Regions from separate parts of the Pseudoalteromonas sp. NJ631 genome, predicted to be linked through region 2. Evidence: predicted binding sites of a transcription regulator. Region 2 holds the regulator's gene; each other region holds the start of a gene.
The links. The regulator LexA, encoded in region 2, represses DNA repair genes until DNA is damaged. The targets are predictions, from matches to a motif close to TACTGTATNNNNATACAGTA.

Region 1 (2,272 bases), on a different contig from region 2:
GAATGCGCCAATACCTGCCGCGATCGCACGCTTTAGCACAATGGGAATAGCTTGGATCACCCACTCGCGAACCTTGAATACGCTCAAAAATAGAAATAAACAGCCCGACATAAATACCGCGCCTAATGCACTTTGCCATGTATAGCCCATGCCAAGCACAACACCATAGGTAAAAAAGGCGTTTAAGCCCATTCCAGGCGCAAGCGCTAAAGGATAGTTAGCCCATAGCCCCATAATAAAACAGCCGATTGCGGCTGCGATACAAGTTGCTACAAAAGCAGCGCCGTGATCCATACCAGCTTCTGCTAGCATTGCAGGGTTTACAAAAACGATGTAAACCATAGTAACGAATGTCGTCAAGCCAGCAATCACCTCAGTTCTTACATTGGTGTGCATAGCTTGCAGTGAAAATAACCGCTCGAGCATAACTAAAATTACAAATTTGAGGAACAAGTGGTTGGATTTTAACACGAATCACTTTAAAACTCGGACAAAATAGTTAAAATTCAGCTACACTCTGCTTATCAAGATTATTGCGAATAAAGATATGGATCAAAATAGCACCGACAACTCAGCAAACCATGACTTAGAACAGCAGCTGCTGAATGTGCTTGAATTTGTTACGTCGCCATTAAAAGCGGACGCAAAATTCCCAGATCTTCATGACAATACCCAAGCTTTGAAAAAAGGTCTCTATTACCTAAAAGAAAAGTCTTTTCCGCTTGCGGCAAAATGGCTAAGACTGGCGGCGATGTCTGGTGATTTGAAGGCACAGTTCTTTTTAGGTTTGTTGTTTATGAAAGGTCAAGGAGTGCCACCCAGCCCCTTTCATGCAGCCGCTTGGTTAAGTTTGGCCAGCAGCCAAGGGCACAAAGGCGCCGAACAGGTACTACTAGATGTACGCCGCTTCCTTACAACTAAGCGCTTTAGAGATGCACAGTGCTATGCTGCAACACTTTACGAGCAAATTCATCAACTACAGCATATTAGCCAGTAAATTAAATTTGACTCTCCAAAAAAACGTAGGCTAGGCGTAGCTAAGCCTCTCTTAAGTAAACGTACGCTTTCCCTCTGCGACGATCAAAATGATACAGTAGGAAAACTACTGTATCGCAGCTGAGAAAACTTCCTTGCTTTACTCATACTGAACTTTCGTCAATTAAGCTCTCATTTCAAAAAAATCACAACCACTTGTTTTATAATGAAAATTTAAACTAAATAAAAATTAAGCTTGAATATTGATTAAAAAGCTAGCAATTTTCCTTGCATTCACACACTGTATAAACTACTGTATACACATACTGTATAGATAACCAGTGAGACAATTATGTTACACAGCAATGCACTTCTACAGCCAAACAATTCAACTTATTACACACTTAACGAAATCAATAATGTGATAGTTGAAGATGAGATCGTCGCTAGCTTAGAGTTACTTAAAGTTTTACATAAATGTCAGCATAAACAAGGCTGGACGCTACTCGTTGCACCCGATAATGTACCAAACAAGTCACTACTAGAAAGCGCTTCAGTTGATGCAAGTAAGTTGCTCGTCATTAGGCAAAAGCACATATACGACCTTGAGTATGTACTTAAAAGTGCTATCAGCAATGGTAATTTCGCTGCAGTGGTGATTTGGACTGATATTGCATCAGTGCAAACTATCAACAAAATGGAACTGCCGGTATCTGACGTTGCGATCCACTGTTTTCAAAGCGCTTAACAAGCTACAATAACAGGATATAAATTTGTTAAAACTGAAGTTTTTATGTCTTGTTATTGCAATTCATCCCTTCCCTATTCGCAATGCTGTGAGCCGTACCTTAAGGGACAAAAATTCGCAGAGCGTCCACAAATACTCATGCGCTCTCGCTATACTGCATACTGCTTAAAAGATGCACAGTATATTCATGACACGTACGCCCAGGCTAAACAAGCACAAAATAGTGTCGACGATATTGCTGCATTTGCTAATTATGCACACTTTATAAAATTGGAAGTGCTAGAAGAAATAGCAGAAGCTACTCAGGGGGTTGTTGAGTTTAAGGCACACTATATCGCAGAAAACACGCACTATATACTCCATGAACGGTCAAATTTTATTACCGAAGCAGGCAGATGGTATTACTTAGATGGTGAATTGTACGATACGCCTACAACCAAAGTAGGCAGAAATGACGTCTGTCCGTGCGACAGTGGTAAAAAGTATAAAAAGTGCCATGGTAGCTAAAATAGTCTGAATTAGAGATTAAATATAAAGCAATAAAAAAGC
Region 2 (2,272 bases):
TGGTGTTTTGCTGACCAAATCTGGCCTCGTCTTGAAACCAGATATCCACGTCATTCAGGTTGATAAATAGCGGGATCGTTTTGATCAAGTCCGTTTGCAGTTTTTTTAAAGTCCTGCTGAACTTGTTCGGACTGTTTCGGGTGGCGAGAGCGGCTAGTTATCCAGCTAAAGCCTAATTTCTCCAATAATTTATAAATCGCATTAGGGTGGTAAGAGACGTTAAATTCAGATTCAATGTATTGCTTTATACGATACCCTGTCAACCTACCACCGTTGTCATTTTGACTGTATTTTTCAATATACTGGCAAAGTTGTTTCTGCTGCGTATCGTTCAGATAACAACGTTTACCGATAGGTTTTTTAGCGTCAAGGCCAGTAAGCCCCTCATTAAGGTAGCGCTTTACCCACTCATTTACCATTCTTCTGCTGACATGCAGCATGGCAGCAATTTGCGTTTTATTGTGGTTATCACGGTAGTGCGCGACCGCTAAATAGCGGATCTTTTTACGCGCGTCTTTTTCTGATTTAGCTAACTTGAAAAGTTCGGCAGAAGTATGAGTATTCAAAGTTTATTTGTCAGTTGGAAAATAAATACAATTAGATCACAAATCATTACGGAATGGTATTAAAACCTCGCGAGGTAAACTCGCTCCTACCACAGTATCAGCACAGTGCAACATGGTGCGAGGTGGTTTATCCGCCGATGGTTTGCAATGAAGTTCTGAAAAAATATTCTAAACCTAAGTAAATGCGCTCCCAGCACAGTATTAGCAAAGTGCAACATGGTAGGAGGTAGTTTATCAGCCCAAAATCTTAATAATCTATTTCTTATTGCTTAGGGTCGTAGGTTATGCTTTGAGGCACGGACTTCGCTTCTTGTTAAATGCTACTCTAATTAATGCTATCAGCAAGTACACTTAAAATATGTCGAATAAAGAAACATTTGCGATTTTTTTTGAGCTGTATATACTTACAGTAAATAAACCACTGTATGGAACACCAGTTAATGCGTCCTCTAACAAAACGACAAGAACAAATCTTTGAATTAATAAAAGTATTCATAAAAGATACTGGCATGCCTCCAACTCGTGCAGAAATAGCTGATGCTTTGGGTTTTAAGAGTGCAAATGCAGCGGAAGAACATCTTAAGGCGCTTGCGAAAAAGGGAGTTATCGAAATGGTCCCTGGTGCAAGCCGAGGGATTCGACTTGTAGAGGATGAATCCGAACAACTTGGTTTACCTATTATCGGTCGTGTTGCTGCTGGTGAGCCTATTCTGGCAGAGCAACATGTAGAAAGTCACTGTAATGTAGATGCGAGTTTTTTTAAACCTAATGCTGATTATCTTTTGAGAGTTAATGGTATGAGCATGAAGGATATTGGCATTATGGATGGTGATCTACTGGCTGTTCACAGTACTCAAGTGGCTGAAAATGGCCAAGTGATAGTGGCTCGTGTAGAAGAGGACGTGACAGTTAAACGTTTTGAAAAGAAAGGAAAGAAAGTCTTATTGCATGCTGAGAATGAAGAGTTTAATGCGATTGAAGTGGATCTTGAGCATCAAAATTTCTCCATTGAAGGGTTAGCCGTCGGCGTTATCCGAAGTGCTGACTGGATGTAGTTTTTGAGAGCGAGCGTAGCGTTAAAGATAAAGTTGCGCTTGCTTTAACTATATTTTGTTTAAAAAGTGATAATTAACTTTTCTAACTATGTGAAAGTAGGATGATTATAGTGACTTTAATCATTTAGTAATATTTTTAGTTTTCTGATCTTTATACACTATTTTTCATCATTCTTCGTTTTAATCCCTATAGTCCCCAGTTTTGATTCTAAAGTCGGTCTTCTCAAAAATCTTGCAATTTGTTTGTTTTTTGACTAATTGGTTAATAGTCGTGCAGTAAGTCTATGTACAAATAGACAATATGACAGTCATCCAATAATAACAAAAGACAACCACGAGTTGTCTTGAAGGAGACGTCAAATGAAAATTTGTCGATTAGTTGTAGCATTCATCGCAGTGCTAATCGCCATGCCCTCACTTGCTAACAGCGCTTATAATATGAGGCAAGGTGTTACAGACATTAGTCATCAAGTGTATGAGCTTCACATGACCATATTTCTAATATGTTGTGTCATAGGTGTGATTGTGTTTGGGATTATGTTTTGGGCGCTTATAAAACACAGAAAGTCAAAAGGCGTTGTTGCAGCGCAATTTCATGAAAGCACCAAAGTGGAAATACTTTGGACTGCAATTCCCTTCCTGATACTCATT
Region 3 (2,272 bases), on a different contig from region 2:
AAGCAAAAAATGCGAATACTCAGTGGAGTGGTAGTTCAGTTGGTTAGAATACCGGCCTGTCACGCCGGGGGTCGCGGGTTCGAGTCCCGTCCACTCCGCCAATGTATCGCATAACTATATTCAAGCTTTATGACAGCTTGTTTACTCGCTGGAGTGGTAGTTCAGTTGGTTAGAATACCGGCCTGTCACGCCGGGGGTCGCGGGTTCGAGTCCCGTCCACTCCGCCAACACTAAAACGAGTAAAATAATGTCATTAAGATATCTCTGCGGAGTGGTAGTTCAGTTGGTTAGAATACCGGCCTGTCACGCCGGGGGTCGCGGGTTCGAGTCCCGTCCACTCCGCCATTTAAGATATCTTGCAAATCTATCACTGCGGAGTGGTAGTTCAGTTGGTTAGAATACCGGCCTGTCACGCCGGGGGTCGCGGGTTCGAGTCCCGTCCACTCCGCCAGTTTGCAATCTCTCTTCTTAGCAAGCTTCCTTGATAAAAAATAAAAAATAAAAAATCAAAAATCAAAAATCAAAAATCAAATAGCTCATTTGCTTTAGTCTTTCCTTTGTCATCACTATCAAGTAACTTATTTTTCAACATAAGCTTATAATAATGTCGTTATAACTTTGCCAGTTGCAGCGAAGTGGTAGTTCAGTTGGTTAGCTGTTGCCTAAGTGGGTAGCACTCATCGAGGCCAAAAGACGATTATCTACGCGCCACACTCATTGTTTTACGTCTCAGTTCTTGTCGCCTTTTACACAAATACACTTTGTAGATCTCATTTCTCCTAAGCAAAACACGATTAACTTAAAGCGCAAACTATGGTTATTTTTAACTCGCCTCTTTTCTAGCGATCTACTTGCGATCTGTCTTTATTTAAATATACTGTATATATAAACAGTATATGGTGGTGTATGGCAAATTATATAGATCTTCTTGAGCGTAAAAACTTGCTTTGGCGTGGGCGTGGACAGGCTGTGCAGCATGATGTCGTCAGTACTCGCTTTGCTGCACTTGATGATGTGCTGTGTGGCGGTTGGCCGCAACAAGGTGTGATTGGTGTAAAAACTGCAATGGGAATAGGGGAGTTAAGGTTGATATTGCCCCATTTTGTGGATGATAACCGTTTGAAGATATTAATTAATCCTCCAGGGCAAATACATGCCGCGGCATTGCATTATCTATCGTTAGATCTGAGTGAATTTATGATATTGCAGCCACCAAGTGAAAAAGAAGCGCTGTGGGCTGCGGAACAATGTGTAAAAAGTGGTGCGTGTAGTGCGCTTGTACTTTGGCACGAAGCGCTTTCTATTGCTGCTGTAAAGCGTTTGCAGTTAGGTGCACAGGCGGGAAGTTGTAGGTTATTTGCTTTATATCAAGCGCAGTACGCCCAGACTTTACCATTTACACTTTCAGTGGCATTACAAGCACAGCACAGCGGCTTGGGTGTGATAGTAAAGAAGCACAAAGGGCACTTTGCACATCGCAGTCTTAAACTAGAGAATCCCCACTATTGGCCAGAGCTTGAAAAGCCAGATCTACCTCATGTTAGCGATAATATAGTTGCGTTTTCAGGCTATGAGCGGCGTTTAACGAGCTAGTTATGTGGTTATATCTCTATTTTCCTATGCTGCAACTAGAGGGAATGACAAAGCAAACGGTTTCCGGTGATTTTGTGACACCCGTTGTTATTATTGATGGCCGCAAAAACCAGATAGTGCAGCTAAATGATGCAGCGCAGCAGCGAGGTATAAAAATAGGAATGGGCCTTGGGACTGCTTGTGCATTGTGTACACAGCTTCATGTTTTGCCCTACGACGACCTTCTAGAAAGACAGCAGCTATTAGAAATTGCCAATATGCTTTATCAAGTAAGTGCAGATATTGTAATCGATGAACCTAATGGCCTTGTGCTTAAAGTCGATTCTATGCTGTCGCTCTATCATGATTTGCCAAGTTACTGGCAAGTAATATCTGGACAATTAGCGCAGCTTGACAAGAGTTATTATTACGGCATGGGTGAGTCCACAATAATGGCTAAACTCTTGGCGCGAGAGCATTGCAATGTGCTTGTGTTAACGCCTTGCCAAAAGCGTCATTACTTGAGGAGGATAGGGCTAACACGTACAAGTCTAGACAGTCGGGTGGTTGAGCTGCTTGCTCGCACCGGAGTTAAAAACGTGGCGCAGTTAGAGCAGTTTGCATTCAGTGAGCTGGCTAAACGTTTTGATACTGAACTCGTACATTATGTAGGCTGCTTGTTTGGAAAACTAAAGGAAAC

Region 1: a site for LexA is predicted at 1,287-1,306, ahead of A587_RS0119120 (SulA-like leucine-rich domain-containing protein). Genes of this name have one in related genera too.
Region 3: a site for LexA is predicted at 876-895, ahead of imuA (translesion DNA synthesis-associated protein ImuA). Genes of this name have one in related genera too.

What each region holds. Positions count from the first base shown of each region.
Region 1 covers NZ_AKXJ01000014.1:112,458-114,729, reverse strand. Annotated here, with positions in the region: gene A587_RS0119130 (NCS2 family permease) at 1-426, opposite strand, end outside; gene A587_RS0119125 (tetratricopeptide repeat protein) at 548-997, shown strand; gene A587_RS0119120 (SulA-like leucine-rich domain-containing protein) at 1,328-1,723, shown strand; gene A587_RS0119115 (YchJ family protein) at 1,769-2,230, shown strand.
Region 2 covers NZ_AKXJ01000022.1:58,192-60,463, reverse strand. Annotated here, with positions in the region: partial or broken gene A587_RS24880 (IS630 family transposase) at 1-566, opposite strand, end outside; gene lexA (transcriptional repressor LexA) at 1,007-1,621, shown strand; gene coxB (cytochrome c oxidase subunit II) at 1,982-2,272, shown strand, end outside.
Region 3 covers NZ_AKXJ01000001.1:362,017-364,288, reverse strand. Annotated here, with positions in the region: tRNA gene A587_RS0101750 (tRNA-Asp) at 25-101, shown strand; tRNA gene A587_RS0101745 (tRNA-Asp) at 151-227, shown strand; tRNA gene A587_RS0101740 (tRNA-Asp) at 269-345, shown strand; tRNA gene A587_RS0101735 (tRNA-Asp) at 375-451, shown strand; gene imuA (translesion DNA synthesis-associated protein ImuA) at 907-1,593, shown strand; gene A587_RS0101725 (Y-family DNA polymerase) at 1,596-2,272, shown strand, end outside.